Regions from separate parts of the Desulfoplanes sp. genome, predicted to be linked through region 2. Evidence: predicted binding sites of a transcription regulator. Region 2 holds the regulator's gene; the other holds the start of a gene.
The links. Region 2 encodes HrcA, which represses chaperone genes, less so after heat shock. Its sites were predicted from a motif close to TGTTAGCACTCNNNNNNNNNGAGTGCTAACA; they were not measured.

Region 1: the regulator HrcA is predicted to act here: its motif matches at 4,883-4,913, upstream of groES (co-chaperone GroES).

The regions. Positions count from the first base shown of each region.
Region 1 covers NZ_JBUDSQ010000013.1:24,230-33,087, reverse strand. The annotation lists gene ACY692_RS04625 (P-II family nitrogen regulator) at 1-273, shown strand, start outside; gene ACY692_RS04620 (phosphate-starvation-inducible PsiE family protein) at 378-890, shown strand; tRNA gene ACY692_RS04615 (tRNA-Glu) at 1,113-1,188, opposite strand; tRNA gene ACY692_RS04610 (tRNA-Lys) at 1,196-1,271, opposite strand; gene ACY692_RS04605 (DegV family protein) at 1,369-3,189, opposite strand; gene serS (serine--tRNA ligase) at 3,260-4,537, opposite strand; gene groES (co-chaperone GroES) at 4,952-5,242, shown strand; gene groL (chaperonin GroEL) at 5,340-6,989, shown strand; gene ACY692_RS04585 (NAD(P)H-dependent flavin oxidoreductase) at 7,239-8,345, opposite strand; gene ACY692_RS04580 (chemotaxis protein) at 8,765-8,858, opposite strand, start outside.
Region 2 covers NZ_JBUDSQ010000024.1:10,682-19,539, forward strand. The annotation lists gene dnaK (molecular chaperone DnaK) at 1-1,030, opposite strand, end outside; gene grpE (nucleotide exchange factor GrpE) at 1,248-1,802, opposite strand; gene hrcA (heat-inducible transcriptional repressor HrcA) at 1,958-2,989, opposite strand; gene rfbD (dTDP-4-dehydrorhamnose reductase) at 3,144-4,040, opposite strand; gene ACY692_RS07245 (DUF1844 domain-containing protein) at 4,282-4,653, opposite strand; gene ACY692_RS07250 (pyridoxal-phosphate-dependent aminotransferase family protein) at 4,959-6,122, opposite strand; gene ACY692_RS07255 (UbiD family decarboxylase) at 6,253-8,094, opposite strand; gene ACY692_RS07260 (FxsA family protein) at 8,143-8,544, opposite strand; gene ACY692_RS07265 (DUF493 family protein) at 8,632-8,858, opposite strand, start outside.

The DNA.
Region 1 (8,858 bases), on a different contig from region 2:
GCCGGGGCTACGGGTGCAACCATTATCAGGGCCAGGGGAACCGGTGTGCGCGAGGCAAAGACCTTTTTCGGCCTGACACTCGAGGACCAGACCGACGTGGTCATGTTTTTGCTGGAAGAGCATTTGGTCAAACCGGTCCTCGCTGCCATCGAGAATGCGGGTGAATTCAAAAAACCCGGCACCGGAATCGCCTTCGTCCTTCCCATTGACGCGGTCCTCGGCCTTGAAAGCCAGTTGCAAAAATTCAAGGAGGCGATCCACTCCCGGGAATAGTGGTTGACCAGCCGGTCGCCCCTCCAGGAAAAAGATCTGTCCTCATGGACAGTTAGGGTGTTGATTTGTTCGTTTGCCTAACTTTTTTTCGATAGGTAGCCACAATGTTCTTCTTTGATCAAAAGGTCTGTAAGGAACCTCTTGAGGATCCACTCGTTCGACGGCTCTGGTCCCTTATCCGTCTCTCGGTAAAATTGCTGGCGATACTCATGACTCTGGTCATTGTCTGGGGGATCCTGGATGTGATGTGGGTTCTTTACCAGCGAATGATGACCCCCCCTGTTTTTTTGCTCAACATCAATGACATACTGGCAACGTTTGGCGCGTTCATGGCTGTGCTTATTGCCATCGAGATATTTGCCAATGTCGTCATCTACCTGGAATATCGGATGATTCATTTAAAACTCGTGATTTCTACAGCACTCATGGCTGCAGCTCGAAAAATAATCGTCCTTGATTTCAAGGTCCACGATTATCAGATCGTGTTTTCATTGGGAGTGATCATTGTCGCACTTGGAGTTTGCTACTGGCTCGTAGGACGCAATGAGTCGTATGGAGAGGCGGTGTTTGAAGGTGGTGTCCCCCATGACGGTGGATCAGACGATGATGTTGGTTGATGGGCAGGCCATTGCCACGGGGTATCCATGGACGCGTACCACAACCTTCGAGGCGCGTGGCCAGTTGGTGGAATACCGACCCGATGGCGACCGGCGCGGCCATGGATACATCAGCCCCGACCCCACCCGGCCAATGGGATGAAAACGGTGGCCGGAGGTTGGATATACGGTTGGAAACAAAAAAGGACGTACAGAATAAATTCTGTACGTCCTTGATTTTGTTGGCGTCCCCAGCGGGGTTTGAACCCGCGTTACCGGCGTGAGAGGCCGGCGTCCTAGACCACTAGACGATGGGGACAGTAAGTTGGTGGGCCGTGCAAGGCTCGAACTTGCGACTCTCTGCTTAAAAGGCAGATACTCTACCAACTGAGTTAACGGCCCGTGTTGCGAGAAACAGCTTCTATAGTTTCGTCCACTACCTGTCAAGGCAAAAACCGGGGAAAAATGAAATTTTTGCCCGGAAACCCTGGACAGATTTTCAGTCGCCGATGAACCCTATTCCTGCGGAGCCCGGACCGGCGTGGCTGGTCAGGGTGTAGGAGGCCTCGACAACGGGGACATCCTCGATCCCAAAGGTCTCTTTGATCCGTCCAACAAACCAGTCGGCCAGTTCGGGATTGTCCGCATGGGCCACGGTGAATCTGAGATTCTTTTTGCCCATGGCCGCTTTTTTGGTCTTTTCCCAGGTTTTTTTCCGCACACCGCGCCGGGAAAATCCAACCCCTCCAAGTTTGACCACTCCATCTTCCTTGAAGGTGATGATCGGGCGGAGCTGCATGAAGGAGGCGATCTTGCCCGCTGAATCGCTCAGTCTGCCGCCCCGGAGATGGTATTTGAGCGTGTCGAAGCAAAAGAAGGCCCTGGCCTTGCCGGCCGCTTCTTCGGCAATGCGTACGACCTCGGCCTGGTCCCTGCCCTGGGCTGCCGCCCTGGCCGCCTCAAGTACGACAAGACCCATGGCCATGGAATTACATGTGCTGTCCACGACGGAAACCCTGTCCTCGAATCCGGCGGCGATCCTGCGCGCCCCGTGGATGGTCCCGCTGTGGGCCGGAGGAAGGTGTATGGACACGCACGCGTCATAGTACTTGAGGAGGAAGGCATACATCCGTTTGAACTGCATCGGCGTGGGTTGGGATGTCCTGATCGGGGTCCCAAAGTCGCGCAGTCTGGTGTAGAATTCGTCCCGCCCAATGCCCAATTGGTCGAGGAATATTTCGTTGTCCCCGAAGACGAGGCTGTGGTGGATGGAATGGATGTTGTATTTCTCCCGTAACTTTGGAGGAATATCGCATCCGGTATCCGCCACGATGGCGATTTTGGCCCCGTCCGAGCGGTGGACGTCATGGTTTTGCTGTTCCATATCGTCGATCTTCTGCTCCCTGAATTCCCCTTCCTTGGCGACGATATTGAAAACCATGGCCGGATTGTTCGTATGGATATGCACCTTGGCCTTTGAGGTCGAGCCCGCAACGATCAGGGAGTCGCCGTGTTCCTGGAGGGCCGTCCTGAGCGTGGGCAGATCGATATTTTGGCCAACGACGAGACATTCCGTGCAGTATCTGAAACCGGAATGGGCATGGTCGTCAAAAAAATCTTCCCCGATCAACGGGGCGATATCCCTGTCGGCCTGGTCCTGGGCGTCCTTTCTTGAGGCGACCAGGTCCCCCTTTTCCATGAATGTGACAATCCCTTCGAGCATGTACACGAACCCTTGGGCACCCGCGTCGACCACCCCGGCTTTTTTCAGCGAGGCGAGCTGGTCCGGGGTCCGCTCGAGGGCCTGTTTGGCCCAGTCCAAAGAATCCCGGAGGAGTTCGTCGAAATCCGTGGTCTTCTGGCAGTTTTCGCGGACCCTGTCCGACCATTCCCGGATCACGGTCAGGATGGTTCCTTCCTTGGGGGAAGAGATGGCCTCCTGGGCCTTTTGGGCGGCAACGTGCACTGCGTGACCGAACCGTTCGGTGGTAACCTTGCGCTGGCCCTTGAGTCCTTCGGCCAATCCTTGAAAAAATTGGGCCAGGATGGCTCCGGAGTTGCCTTTGGCCCCCATGAGAGCGGAATCGGCGAGGCTGTCGCTGACCCGGTGCAGGGATTTGTCGATATTCTCTTTCGCCTGTTCGGCGATCCGTTTCATGGTCGCGGCCATATTGCTCCCCGTGTCCCCGTCGGGGACAGGAAAGACGTTGATGGCGTCGAGGTGTTTCTGCATGGCCACGACCCAGTCGGCTCCGGCCACGATGGCCCGTTGGAGCCTGATCCCGTTCACGTATTTGATTTTTCCGAGAGCTGCTTCCATCGTGTTTTGCTTGGTTCCGTCGTTTTTTGTCGGAGGGGGGGTATGGGGTGTTCCGTTGTCTGCCAATGGATTATCCTGGGTAGATGACATCCAGCCCGCCCATGTAGGGGCGCAGAATGTTCGGGACGACGACCGAGCCGTCTTCCTGTTGGTAGTTTTCGAGTATGGCCACCATGGTCCGGCCGACGGCCAGACCCGACCCGTTCAATGTATGGACCAGTCGGTTCTTCTTGTTCCCCTTGGCCTTGTAACGGATATTTGCCCTGCGGGCCTGGAAATCCTCGCAATTGGAACAGGATGAGATCTCCCGGTACCTGTTCTGGCCGGGGAGCCATACCTCTATATCATAGGTCTTGGCGGCGGAAAATCCGAGATCCCCGGTGCACAGGGTGACCACCCGGTAGTGGAGTCCGAGTTTTTGCAGGATGGCTTCGGCATGGCCGAGCAAAAGTTCGAGATCCCCGTAGGAGTGTTCGGGATGGGCGATCCTGACCATCTCGACCTTGTCGAATTGGTGCTGCCGGATGATCCCCTTGGTGTCCTTGCCATAGGACCCGGCTTCAGATCTGAAGCACGGCGTGAAGGCGGTCAGGGCCGTTGGGAGCTCCTCTTCTGTGAGGACTTCGTCCCGGAACAGATTGGTCAGGGGCACCTCTGCAGTGGGAATGAGATAGTAATCGCTATTTTCGAGTTTGAAAAGGTCTTCGGCAAATTTGGGAAGCTGTCCGGTCCCCAGTAGGGAATCCTTGTTGATGATCGCCGGGGGCATGACCTCGGTATACCCGTGTTCACCGGTATGCACGTCGATCATGAAGCTGGTCAGAGCCCGCTCCATGCGTGCGGCCCAGTCCTTGAGCACGACGAATCGGCTGCCGGTCAATTTGGCCGCCCGGGGGAAATCGAGTCCTCCCAGGGAGGTGCCGATCTCCCAGTGTTCTTTGGGGATAAATAAAAATCCGGGTTTTTCCCCCCAGATTTTTTCCTCACGGTTTTCTTCCTCGTCCCTGCCCACGGGAACGTCCTGGTGGGGGACATTTGGAATGGTCAGCAGAAAATCTTTTGTGGCGCTATCCACCTCCTTGAGTGCTCCGTCCAGTCTCTTGATTTTTCCCGAAAGACCGGAAAGTTCTTCCAGAAGGGGGGAGGCATCTTCCTTGTTCCGTTTTTTCTGGGCCACCTCTGCCGAAGCCTTGTTCCTGCGGCTTTTGAGTTCCTCGACTTCCTGGAGGATCCCGCGCCGCTTGGCATCGGTTTTGAGAAACTCGGCAAGGTCGAGACTCGAATGTCTTTTTTCAAGGGCTTCGCTGACCTGGTCAAAATGGGTCCGCATGAATTTTATATCGAGCATGGGGTCACTCCTGAAGGATTTCGCAGGGATCGGTGTTCCCTTGGTGTGCCGGATCGTGTTTTTTGTCTGACAATGACGGGGCATGGGTCTCGTATTCCCATGGTTCCTTTTCTGAAAACGTTTCTCCGTGCCCAAATATATTGGTTTTGTCAAAAAAAATTAAATTTTATCCGCTGGATTTTCTAAATAAGAAAAAGAGTAAATCGAAGCTTTTTAGAGAAAAAATTAGATAAATTTAGAAAAAAATGTATATTTTCCAAAAATGATTTATAGTAGGCTTTGAAGGGTATAAAAAAATCATATTCCGCCCTTGTAATTTCTTTTGCGATGCTTAGAATCCCGTCCTGTTAGCACTTCTTTCAGTCGAGTGCTAATCCATCCAGTTATCAATCAACTTATTTGGAGGTAGAACAGATGAAACTCAGACCGCTTCATGACCGTATCCTGGTAAAACGGGTAGAGGAAGAAGAAGTAACCAAGGGTGGCATCATCATCCCTGACAGTGCCAAGGAAAAACCCATCAAGGGTGAGGTCGTGGCCGCAGGTCCCGGCAAGACCGCCGACACCGGCGATACCGTACCCATGGGTGTCAAGGAAGGTGACCAGGTCATCTTCAACAAGTACGCCGGAACCGAGGTCAAGATCGAAAGCGAAGAGCTCTTGATCATGCGTGAAGACGATATCCTGGCGGTCATCGAGGCCTAGTTCGAAAAAAGGTCGGCGCCATGCCCTGGTACATCAGGGGCTGATCGCGAATGTTTCATGTTTTATCACTACGATCTCAACAAAGGAGACAGATACAATGGCTTCCAAGATTATCAAATTTGACGAAAAAGCCAGAGAGGCTTTGAAAAACGGTCTGGATCAGCTGGCCGATGCCGTAAAAGTTACCCTCGGACCCAAGGGCCGCAACGTGGTCATCGAGAAATCCTTTGGCGCACCGATCATCACCAAGGATGGCGTGACCGTGGCCAAGGAAATCGAGCTGGAAGACAAGTTCGAGAACATGGGCGCACAGCTGGTCAAGGAAGTCGCTTCCAAGACCTCCGACGTCGCTGGTGATGGTACCACTACCGCCACCATCCTCGCCCAGTCCATCTTCAAGGAAGGGGTCAAGCTGGTTGCCGCCGGCCGTAATCCCATGTCCATCAAACGCGGTATCGACAAGGCCGTTGAAAATGTCGTGGCCGAACTGGACAAGGTAGCCAAGCCCACCCGTGACCCCAAGGAAATTGCCCAGGTCGGTACCATTTCCGCGAACAACGACGCGACCATCGGTAACATCATTGCCGAGGCCATGGACAAGGTCGGCAAGGAAGGGGTCATCACCGTGGAAGAGGCCAAGGGCTTCGACACCACCCTGGACGTTGTCGAGGGGATGCAGTTTGACCGTGGCTACCTCTCTCCCTACTTCGTGACCAATCCGGACAAGATGGTTTGCGAAATGGAAGAGCCCCTGATCCTGATCAACGAGAAGAAGATCTCCAGCATGAAGGAACTCCTGCCCGTTCTGGAACAGGTCGCCAAGATGAGCAAGCCCCTGGTGATCATCGGTGAAGACATCGAGGGCGAGGCCCTGGCCACCCTGGTCGTGAACAAGCTGCGCGGTACCCTGAATGTCGTGGCCATCAAGGCCCCCGGCTTCGGTGAAAGAAGAAAGGCTATGCTCCAGGATATCGCCATTCTTACCGGCGGTCAGGTCGTCTCCGAAGACCTGGGCCTGAAGCTCGAAAATATCACCCCCAACGATCTCGGCAGCGCCAAGCGCGTGGTCATCGACAAGGAGACCTCCACCGTCGTCGACGGTGCCGGTCAGGCCGAAGACATCAAGGCCCGCGTCAAGCAGATCCGCAACGAGATCGAAGAGACCACCTCGGACTACGACCGTGAAAAGCTCCAGGAACGCCTGGCCAAGATCGTCGGCGGTGTTGCCGTGATCAATGTCGGCGCAGCCACGGAGACCGAGATGAAGGAAAAGAAGGCCCGTGTGGAAGACGCCCTGAACGCAACCCGCGCCGCCGTTGAAGAGGGCATTGTCCCCGGTGGTGGTGTGGCCCTGGTCCGTAGCCAGGCCGTGCTCGACAGCGTCAAGGCAGCTGACGATGATGAAACCGCCGGTGTCGAAGTTGTCGGCCGCGCCCTGGAAGCCCCTATCCGTCAGATCTGCACCAACGCCGGTTATGAAGGCGCAGTCATCGTCGAGAGTGTCCGCCGTGGCAAGGATGACTTCGGCTTCAACGCTGCCAATGGCGAATTCGAAGATCTGGTCAAGGTCGGTGTTATCGATCCCAAGAAGGTTACCAGAACGGCTCTGCAGAACGCCGCTTCCGTGGCCTCCTTGCTCCTGACCACAGAGGCCGCCATTGCCGAGAAACCCGAAGAGAAGAGCGACATGCCTCCGATGCCTGCAGGCGGCATGGGCGGTATGGGCGGCATGGGCGGCATGATGTAGGTCCGCCCCTCCGTTTACAGCTGTTACGAAAAAGGCCGGTCCCTCAAAGGGGCCGGCCTTTTTCGTTGTGCTGTTCCTTGAAACCCCCGTGGACCGCGTAGAAGGATGCAGCCGGTCATTGGGACAGGGGGTGTTCTTGGTGGTTGGAGGCCATCCCCGGTGTGATCCGGGATATTGCGAGATTTCTGATGGATCCTGGAGATCCCGGCGGTTGCGTCGGAATGACCTGGAGAGGCGCGGGGGGCTCGGTCAGGATGCCGTGGCCACCAGTTCTGGGGCGCGCGCAACGGCTTCCTGGAATTCACGCTTCAGATTCTCGAACAGTTCATGCACGGATATGATCCCCTTGACCCGGGGGGCATTGGATCCGGCGAAGGCGAATCCGTGTTTGAGCAGACCCTTTTTGGCATTCACCAGGGCCATGGCGATGCAGTAGGGGCTCTTGGTGTGATCGCAGGTTTTGATGCAGTGGAAGGGACATTTGAAGGGCTTGCGCATGCCGTTTTTCACGTCTTCCAGGAAGGCGTTTCTAATGGCACGCCCGGGCATACCCACCGGGCTCTTGATGATCTCGAGATCATCTTCACCCGCATCGACCATGGCCTGCTTGAAGGCATGGTCGGCATCGCACTCGTCCGTGGCCACGAATCTCGTTCCCATCTGCACGCCCGAGGCTCCCAGGTTGAGGAATTTGAGGATGTCCCCGCCATCGTACACGCCACCGGCCGCAATGACCGGGATCTGTTTTTCCGGAGTATTGAAGGGGGCCACGGCCCTGACGACATCCGGGACCGACCTCTCCAGGCTGTAGGCCGGGTCGTCGATTTCTTCGGGTTTGTATCCCAGGTGTCCACCCGCCTTGGGGCCCTCGACAACGAAACCGTCGGGCAGGTATTTGAACCTGGAAAGCCATTTTTTGCAGATGATCTTGGCCGCACGGCCTGAAGAAACAATGGGGACCAGCTTGGTCCGGGCACCTTCGGGGATATATTTGGGCAGATCCAGGGGAAGCCCGGCCCCGGAAAAGATGATATCCGCCTTTTCCTTGACCGCAGTGGTGACCATGTCGTTGAAATTGTTCAACGCGACCATGATATTCACCCCGATGATCCCGGATGTCTTTTCACGGGCCTTGCGGATTTCTCTGGAAAGGGCCCGTATGTTGGCCTGGCGGTAATTGGACCCGATATCCTTCTCGCACATACCGATCATTGCTGCGGCAATGACGCCGATGCCCCCTTCCTTGGCAACGGCCGAGGAGAGCCCGGACAGGGAGACCCCGACGCCCATACCCCCCTGGATGACAGGGAGTTTTGCGATCAGGTCGCCGATCTTGAGTTCTGGAAATAGTGACATGTGGTGACTCCTTTGCCGGCGGTACAATATGCCGGCATTTTTGAGTGTCCACTCAAATTTTTGGCATGTATACCGAGGGGTTTTCTTGGTGCTTGCTGCGGTGTATTGAGTGGACGTTTAATCAGTAGAATAAATCTGTGTATCTGAAAGAGAGGGGCCGGTCAAACGGACGGCGGGTGTGGGGGGCTCAGCAAAACATTCCGGGATGATTGGTAAAAGCAAGCCAGGGGCGTCGGCGCGGCCCCGGAGGGATGATTATGCGAAAATGGCATCGGGCTTGAGAAGATGGGGTGAGGAACACTTCCACACCCGTCTTGGCCCTGATCTTGTTGACCAATGCGTCCCTGTACGGACAATGGTCCACAAGGCACGGGGCGATGTGCATCGCGCAGAGGCGGTTCGGGGGCACGGATCGCTGATCACGCGCGTTGCAGATAGTCGGCGATGAGCTGTTCGGCGCGCGTGGCCAGCTGCTGTATTTCCGGCTTGGAGACCTGATCGTCGGCCCCCACT
Region 2 (8,858 bases):
GGACCAGGGGCATGCGGGTCTGTCCCCCGACAAGCAGAACCTCGTTGATGTCCGAGGCCTTGAGCTCGGCATCGGCAAGGGCCTTGCGACAGGGGGATTCGACTTTGGCAACCAGATTCTGGCACATGGACTCCAATTTGGCCCGGCTCAGCTTGAGATTCATGTGTTTGGGACCGTTCTGGTCGGCAGTGATAAAGGGCAGGTTCACGTCCGTTTCCATAGACGTGGAGAGCTCCTTCTTGGCCTTTTCTCCGGCCTCCTTGAGACGCTGCAGGGCCATCTTGTCCTGGCCGAGATCGATGCCGTTTTCCTTTTTGAATTCATCCACCAGGTAGGAGATGATGGTGTCATCGAAATCTTCACCACCAAGAAAGGTGTCCCCGTTCGTGGAGCGGACCTCGACGACGTTGTCCCCGACTTCCAGGGTGGAGATGTCAAAAGTACCCCCGCCCAGGTCGAAAACCGCGATCTTTTCATTGGACTTCTTGTCCGCACCATAGGCCAGTGAGGCCGCTGTCGGTTCGTTGATGATCCGCTTGACCTCGAGTCCGGCGATACGCCCGGCATCCTTGGTGGCCTGGCGCTGGCTATCGTTGAAGTAGGCCGGTACGGTGATGACCGCCTCGGTGACGGTTTCGCCCAGGTAGGTCTCGGCGTCCTTTTTCAGCTTCTGCAGAATGATGGCCGAGATTTCGGCGGGGCTGTATTTCTTGTCATCGACCTGGACATAGGCGTCGCCATTGGCGCCGGCAACGATCTTGTAAGGGCTCTTTTTGGCCCATGCCTGGATCTGGGCGTCGTCGAACTTTCTGCCCATGAGTCGTTTGACTGCAAAGATGGTCTTTTCAGGGTTGGTGACCGCCTGGCGTTTGGCGATTTCACCCACCAGCCGTTCCTTGTCGGTGAACGCGACAATGGATGGCGTGGTTCTCCCCCCTTCGGGGTTGGTGACGCATTTGGCGTCCTTGCCCTCCATGACGTAGACGCAACTATTGGTTGTTCCGAGATCTATTCCGATAATTTTTCCCATACTGTCCTCCTAAAAAAGTGTGGTATCAAAAAGTGTCAAGTGCTTGGTCCTTGTGCTGGGCCCTGTTTGCTGGTCGGCCCGCATTTTTTGGTCCGAACCGCGGGGCGGAACGAACCCGCAGTGAATCATAATGCCCTAAACAATCTTGTAAAGGGGCGGGAATGCAAAAAGGGCAAAACAGGCACTGGTCCTCTGGGTGTCCGCATGGTGGATAGCACTATTTAGTTACCATGACCTTGGCTGGACGCAAAAGTCTGTCGTGGAGTTTGTATCCGGTCTGCAGTAACTGTTGCACGCATCCTCCGTCCATTTTCGGGTCCTCTACCTGGGACATGGCCTCGTGTTCGGCCGGATTAAACGGAACGCCGACGTGCTCCTGGCCGATGATGGTCAGGCCATTTTTTTGCAGGGCTTCCTTGAAGATGTTCAGGGTCATTTCGACGCCCTGGACGAGATTTTCGCACCCCTTTTCATGCCGCCCGTGCTGTAGGGCGAGTTCGAGATTGTCCATGACCGGAAGGATTTCTTCGATGATATTGCCGGTGGCAAATTTGCGGAAATCTTCTTTTTCCCGCTGGAGCCGTTTTTTAAGATTTTCCGACTCCGCGAGAATCCGTAACGATTCCTGTTTCTGTTCTTCGAGTTCGGCGCAGATCCGTGCGTATTCCTCTTCCAGGGAGGGCTCGCCGGTTTCTGCATTCTCTTGGACCTGTTTGTCCTTCTCGGGGGGTGTTTCCTTGCCCGGAGGGGTTTTCTGCTTGTCTTTTTTCATTTGTTCGTCTCCTTGGATGTCCCAGCCTGACAGGGATGTAAGCGGACAGACGCAGTCCGCCGTAGCGTGGTGATCGCGACGATCGCATGGCAGGGTTCTGCCATGCGATCGTCATGGATTATGGTTGTGGAGTGATCCGTTGCCCTTGGAACGGGCTAGAACCGCAATTGGAGCATTTTGCTAAGTACTTGGGCGGTAAAGTCAACCATGGGGATGATTTTTGCGTAGTCCATACGTACGGGTCCTATGATGCTTATCATGCCTGCGGTTTGGTCGGAAATGGTGTATGGCGAGGAGACCAGACAGCAATATTCCAGATCATCCCATGAACGTTCCTGGCCAAGAATGATCCGTGATTCCTGCTCGTCAAATATGGTGTCTACAAGTTCCAGGAGCCTGGAGCGTTCCTCCAAGAGTTTGAATATATCCCGCATAGCTTGGAGATCGGTAAAATCGGGCTGTGAAAGGAGATTGCTCGCCCCCTCAACGAAGATTTCACGGTGCATTTCCGTGGAACAGGTCTGATCGGCCAGGTCCAGGGCCCGCTGGTACAAAACATCGAACACCTTCTGGGCGGCCTTCATCTGTGCCCGGATTTTGTTCTGGACGGCGTGTATGGATTGTCCCTGGAAATGGCTGTTCAGGAAATTTGCGTATTTGAACAGATCGTCCGGGGTTACCTCCGTATCCACATCGATGATCTTGTTCTGGACGATCCCCCCCTGGAGCACGAGAATGGACATGATCTTGCCCGGGGTCAGGAGCACAAAATCGATATGTTTCCAGTGGACAATTCCCTGGCTGGGGCCAAGGACAAGGCATGCCTGCTGAGAGATGGAAGACAGGACCTTTGAGGTTTGTCGGAAAATATCCGTGGGGTCTGAGCCGGCATGGTAGAGGTCATCGGAGATAACGTCCCTGTCCCGGCCGGAGAGGGGGTTGGGTTGCAGGACGCTGTCCAGAAAAAAACGCAGCCCTTTGATTGTCGGGATCCGGCCGGCCGATGTGTGCGGTTGGTCAAGAAGCTCTTGGTCCGCGAGGTCGGCCATGATGTTCCGGATGGAGGCGGGGCTGAGTTTGCTCCGCGATTTTTTGGCGACAACCCGGGAGCCCACTGGCCGGGCAGTGGCTATGTATTCTTCGACGATCGTCGTGAGGACATCGATTTCACGGGGACAAAGTTCCATGGTTCACCTGCTTGGCACTCTCTTTAAAGGAGTGCCAAAAAATACGCATCGGAACTGAGAATGTCAAGATGGTGCGCACGTCTGGAAGGGTGGCTGGATCGGCCCCCGCACATGGATGGGAGGGGGCCGATCGTCTGCGGGGCGGAGGGGCGTCCTACTCCTTGGGACAGGAATGGTCCCGGTTGAAAAGATAGGCTCGCAGGGCCTGGATCCACGGGCGTGGGGTCAAGCCGGTTTTTTCGGTGAATTTTGAGCAGTCCAGAACAGAGTATTCTGGACGGACCGCCTTTTGTGGGAAATCCGCCGAGGAGATCGGTTTGGCATGACAGGGAGAGTCGCCACAGGAAATGGCCTCGGCGGCCAGTTCACACCAGGAGGCGTGGCCCGTGTTGGTCAGGTGGTAGATACCCTTTGCCCCTGCCTGGACAAGCGCCAATGTGTAGCATGCCAGGTCCAGGGTGTATGTGGGGCAACCGACCTGGTCGTGGACGATGTCCAGAGAAGAACGGGTTGCTGCCAGGTCCAGGATTTTGTCCACGAAATTGGTCTTGTAGGGGCCAAAGAGCCATGCGGTGCGGATGATAAGGGCCTTGTCCCAGGCAAGACCCATTATCCCTTTTTCGCCTTCCCGTTTTGTTTTGCCATAGACGGACAAGGGATTGGTTGCATCGTCGGGCGTGTAGGGGAAACATTTTTTGCCGTCGAACACAAAATCCGTACTGTAATGGATGAACGGGAGATCCAATGCCTGAGCCGTTCGGGCCAGCAGTATCGGCAGTTTCTTGTTCATGCGCATGGCTTCTTTGGGCTCGTCTTCGGCCTTGTCCACCTGGGTATAACCGATGGTGTTGAATAGGTGGGTCGGCCGGTGCCGTCCAATATATTCCTCGAGCATGGCCTGATCGAAAACGTCCAGGTCCTCCCGGCCGGGGCAGAGACTCTCCCAGCCCTGCTCCACGAGAATCCGCGCGAGGGCCTGCCCGAGCAGGCCGGTTTTTCCCCCAAGGATCAATGCCTTTTGGGGGGGTGGTTGTCTCTTGTCTTGTTCCATGGCGATATCTCTGTCCTGGAGTGATTGTTTAGCAGGTCGTCGGATGGCACTATCGGCATGATGGGGGCGGTGGATAACATGCCGGATCGGGGCATCGTCATTCCGGACCCGGTCCGGTATCTCCGTGGTCGAGCTTACGGGCTTGATACATGGGAACCGCTCGTATTCCACACGTCCCCGGCCTGCATCGTGGATACGCCCTTTGAGCAAAAGGGATGGCGTAAGATTGGCCGTACCACGGCTACGCTTTGCATTGAACGAACTTGACCCGGAGTTCGAACAAAAGATCCCGGATCAACCGTTCTTCTTCGCAGGTCAGATTGCCCTTGGTCTTTTCCTGGATCATTCCGAGAATGTCGATGGTCTGTTTGGCCAGGGGAATGTTCACGGAGGCCTGTCCCGACTGGATGTCGGGGATTTCGCCCAAATGGACCAATACCGTGGAGCTCAGTGACATGACAAAGGTGGAAAAGTCGAGTTTGGGCATCTGACTCGATTCCGTTGTCTTGGCCGTTTGGCGGTATTCCTTGGCGGCCTGCTCCTCGGCCTGTCGGCGTTGTTCGGTTTCGGCCGGCGATGCATTGTCCCGGCAGGGATCGTTGGGTTCGGACATGCGGACTCCTTGGGGTGGATCGTTTATCCAAAGGGCGGGTACGGGACCTGCCCCTACAGGGGAAAAGACAGAGAACAGGAGACTATGACAGTTATTCCGGACGTGGCCGGGGATCTCCCGGGAATCGGCGTTATTTTGGCGTCTTGGCCACGTCATGGTCCCTCAAGATCCAGGCCTACGCCGTGAACGACGGGAAGGGGCGGAAACCGGGCCGGAACGGTGAGGGTCCTTTCAGGGCCCGACATGTGGAGCGGTTGTCCGGAGATGCCGTCAGGCCGTACAGGGAGGACTGATGGGTGTTTGGTTCAGCCCCGGTCCGAGTCTTCAAGACCCTGTTCATAGGCATTCATGGCCTGTTCCAGATAGTCCGGACAGCCGGAATAGCCGCCACAGGCCAGGTAGGATTGGCGCAACGCGTATAGACCGGCCAGGAGATCGCTCCAGTCCACATGGCCCATGTGGCCGAGGCGGATCATCCTGCCCTTCATGTCTCCCTGGCCGCCCGCCGCCACGACACCGTAGGCATCGGCCATGGTCTCGAGCACCTTGGAGGCGTCGATGCCCGGGGGCACGAGCAGGGAGGTCAGTCCCCAGGTGAACCGGTCCAGGGCCAGAAGCTCCAGACCCATGGCCGAAATGCCCGCTCTAGCCATCCTGGTCAGGGCCCATTGTTTACGGAAGATCGTTTCCAGCCTGTCCCCGGCAAAGTGTTCCAGACTCTTGGCCAGTCCGACGAGGAGGCCGATGCCCGGAGTGAACAGGGTCTGTCGGTTTTCGATCTTTGCCCGTTCCTTGGGGAGATTGAAATAGAAATTTTTTGGTTTGACCGTTTCCACCCGATCCCAGGCACGCTGGGCCAGGGAAATGAACGCGAGCCCTGGAGGAAGCATGAGCCCCTTCTGGGAGCCCGTCAGCAGACAGTCGATGTTCCACTCGTCCATGGGGCAGGGAGAGACACCCACTGCGGAGATCCCGTCCACGACCAGGAGGACGTCGCGCTTTGTGGTCTCTTCGCCGATTTTCTGGATGGGGTGGAGCACGCCCGTGGACGTTTCCGAGGCCTGAATAAGGACCCCTTTGATGGCCGGCCAGCGGTCCAGGCTGTTCAGCACGTCGATGACCTTGACGGTCTCGCCCCAGGTGACCGGAAGGATGATCATCTCCAGCCCGTGCGCATCAGCGATGTCCGACCAGCGTTCTCCGAACTTGCCCCCTTCGATGACCAGGACCGTGTCCCCGGGCTTGAACAGGTTGGTCACGGCCGCGGTCATGGCCCCGGTGCCTGAACTGGTCAGGGGAATGACCGGCTGGGATGTGCCGAAAAGGTGCTGCAGGCCTTGCTGGATGTCGCCCATGATCTCCTTGAACGCGGGTTTGCGGTGGTGGATCATATCCTGGGCCATGGCGAGGCGGACGTCTTCGGGCAGGGGGGTGGGGCCGGGGGTGAGTAGGCGCTGTTTATTGAGCATGGTCAGTGATTCTCCGTGGATCGGACAGGTTCGGGGGGATTGATGAGCTTGGAGTAGAGACAATAAAACCGGCATCTACCCCAAAGGGTTGCGGGATGCAACGGAGTGGTCGGAGGTTGTTTCCTGCATATTAAATGATGCCGTGCAGGGGCCCTCCGGGGGCGGCGAGGGCATCGACCCGTTTTTCGATTTCAGGATCGGGATCCAGAGGGGGGGCGTGGAAGGGCTTGATCCGGGCGTCAATGACTACCGAGCCTGTGCATCCCCAGTGTTTGCAATGGGTGGAACCGCCGACGCCGTAAATATCCGTTGCCGGGTCCGAACGGGTGAAGGTGACCCAGAGGAAGTTGTCCCAGTTTGTGGCAGTGAACGCTGAATCATCGGCCACGACCAGCAAGGGAAATCCTGAAATCTCGTGGGAGGGTGAGAGGTTGGCACACAGCTCGTCCATGGTCGGGTCAGCCGTGTCTCTGGGAAGATCGTGTCTTGGTCCCTGAATGACCATGATCCCGGGGGCCAGGATCCCGGGATTTTTGAATCCTTCCGGCAGGCGAAGGGCAGCGGGAATCTCCGTTGCAAGACGGTTGATCCGCGGTCCGGCAACGGTCCACAGCACCTTGGAGCCTTCATTCAGTCCCGTGCCGGAATAGTCCAGGGTGTCCATGGTCGTTCTGGTGATGAAGTGTAGGTCCCTGGTCGGGTCCAGCCGTTCCAGAACATGGTGGAAGAATGCTGGGACACTATGGCAGGAAAGGGATGGATCGTCTTCCCGGGCCGCGATGAACAGATATTTGGCCAGGGAGGTCTGGGTCGATCCCAGAAGGGACAGCCCGCTGGTCAAGAGTTCCCTGGGCTTGCGCGGTTGGGCATAGGGCGCATAGCGTTCGCTGCCCACTGCGAGCAGCAGGGGATGGACACCGGCCGCATCCACGGCATGGACCCCGTGGATACCCGAGAACACCGTGGGTATGAGCTCCTTGGTGAGTTCGTGGATGAAGGTCCCGAAGATAGTGTCCTCCTGGGGCGGGCGGCCCACGGTTGTGAACGGCCAGACCGCGTTGTTGCGGTGCAGGACCGAGGTCACCTTGAGCACGGGAAAATCATGGGTCAGGCTGTAATAGCCCAGATGGTCGCCGAACGGGCCTTCGGGCTTCTGGGCGTGGGGATCGATAATGCCCTGGATGCAAAAATCCGCCTCGGCCGGAATGGGCAAATGACCGGCCCGTTTGAGCATGGGGATGCGGTGGCCGCCGAGGACCCCGGCGAAAAAGAGTTCGGGCAGATTTTCGGGAAGGGGCATGATGGCTGCCAGGGTCATGGCCGGGGGGCCGCCCACGAAGATGTTCACCCGAAGGGACTGCCCCCGTCCGATGGCCTCGGCGTGGTGCACCCCGATTCCGCGGCATATCTGATAATGCAGGCCGACCTCTTTGTTCGACACCAGATCGTTGCCCGCCAGCTGAACCCTGTACATGCCCATGTTGGAAAAGCGCATGCCGGGTTTGCTCGGGGAGTGGGTATACACCTGGGGCAGGGTCACGTACGGACCGCCGTCCATGGGCCAGGAAACCAGTTGGGGAAGGTTTGAGAGGGTGGTTTCATGGTCCAGAATGGGGCCCTGAGAGACCTCTTTGGGCAGGGCGTGGAGCGCGGCCAGTCCCAGGGAAGGGAGTTCCCATGGGCGTTTTATGGCCGTGGACGGATCGGCCTTGGCCGCAAGGAGTCGCCGGACCCGGGGCAGGGTTGTGCGGAAGATGAACCGGATGCGGTCCATGGTCCCGAAGATATTCCCGGCCATGGGAAAGGAGCATCCCTTGACCCTGGTAAAGAGCAGGGCCGGCCCGCCGGCCTGAAAGACCCGGCGCTGGATGGTGCCCATTTCCAGGCGGGGATCGATCTCATGATCGATGCGGACGATCCTCTTGTGGGCTTCGAGATCGTTCAGGCAGTCGGTGAGGTTTTTGTGGACCATGGGAAAAAGCAGGATGAAGGATGGAAGGATAAGCGATACAGGATAAGCTCACCGCGGGCCGTAGTAGGTGATGGTCGGGGGATGGTTGTTCATCCAGTCCTTCAGGGCCCGCAGGAGCCAGTCCTTGAAGATCTTTCGGCTCGGGGGGAAGAGCAGGAGCAGGCCCAGCCCGTCGGTGATGAATCCCGGGGTGAGCAGGACCAGACCCGCGGCCAGGATGATGGCGGCGTCCACGAGCTCGTTGGTGGGCATGATGCCCCGGTTCATGCTTTCCCGGACGCGCAGCATGGTCTGCATACCCTCGGCCCGGGCCAGCCAGGCCCCGGCAAATGCGGTCAGGAGAACCAGGACGATAGTATTCAGGGCCCCGATGGCCGATCCCACGTGGATGAGCACGTAGATCTCCAGGACCGGAAGTACGGCAAAGGCGATAAACAGTTTGGAAAACATGGTGGGTACCTCTCGGGTAAATGGGGCGGCAAATTTTCGACGGGATCCGTTACCCCTTCCCGGGGAGGGGGATGCCCCGACACGGGATCAGAGGGTGATGATTCCTTGGATGGTTGCCGTTAGTTTATAGATATCAATGACTTGAGCGGAGGATTCCATGCCGAGTTCAACGGTTATGGATATGTACTTGCCCGTGCGCGAAGCGGTTTTTCGGATGGATGCCTCCGGGCCGAAGAGGCTGACCACCTCTTCCTTTTGGGCCTTGGGGACGATGAATTTGAAGGTATAGGTGCACGGCCAGTCGTGGGCCTCGT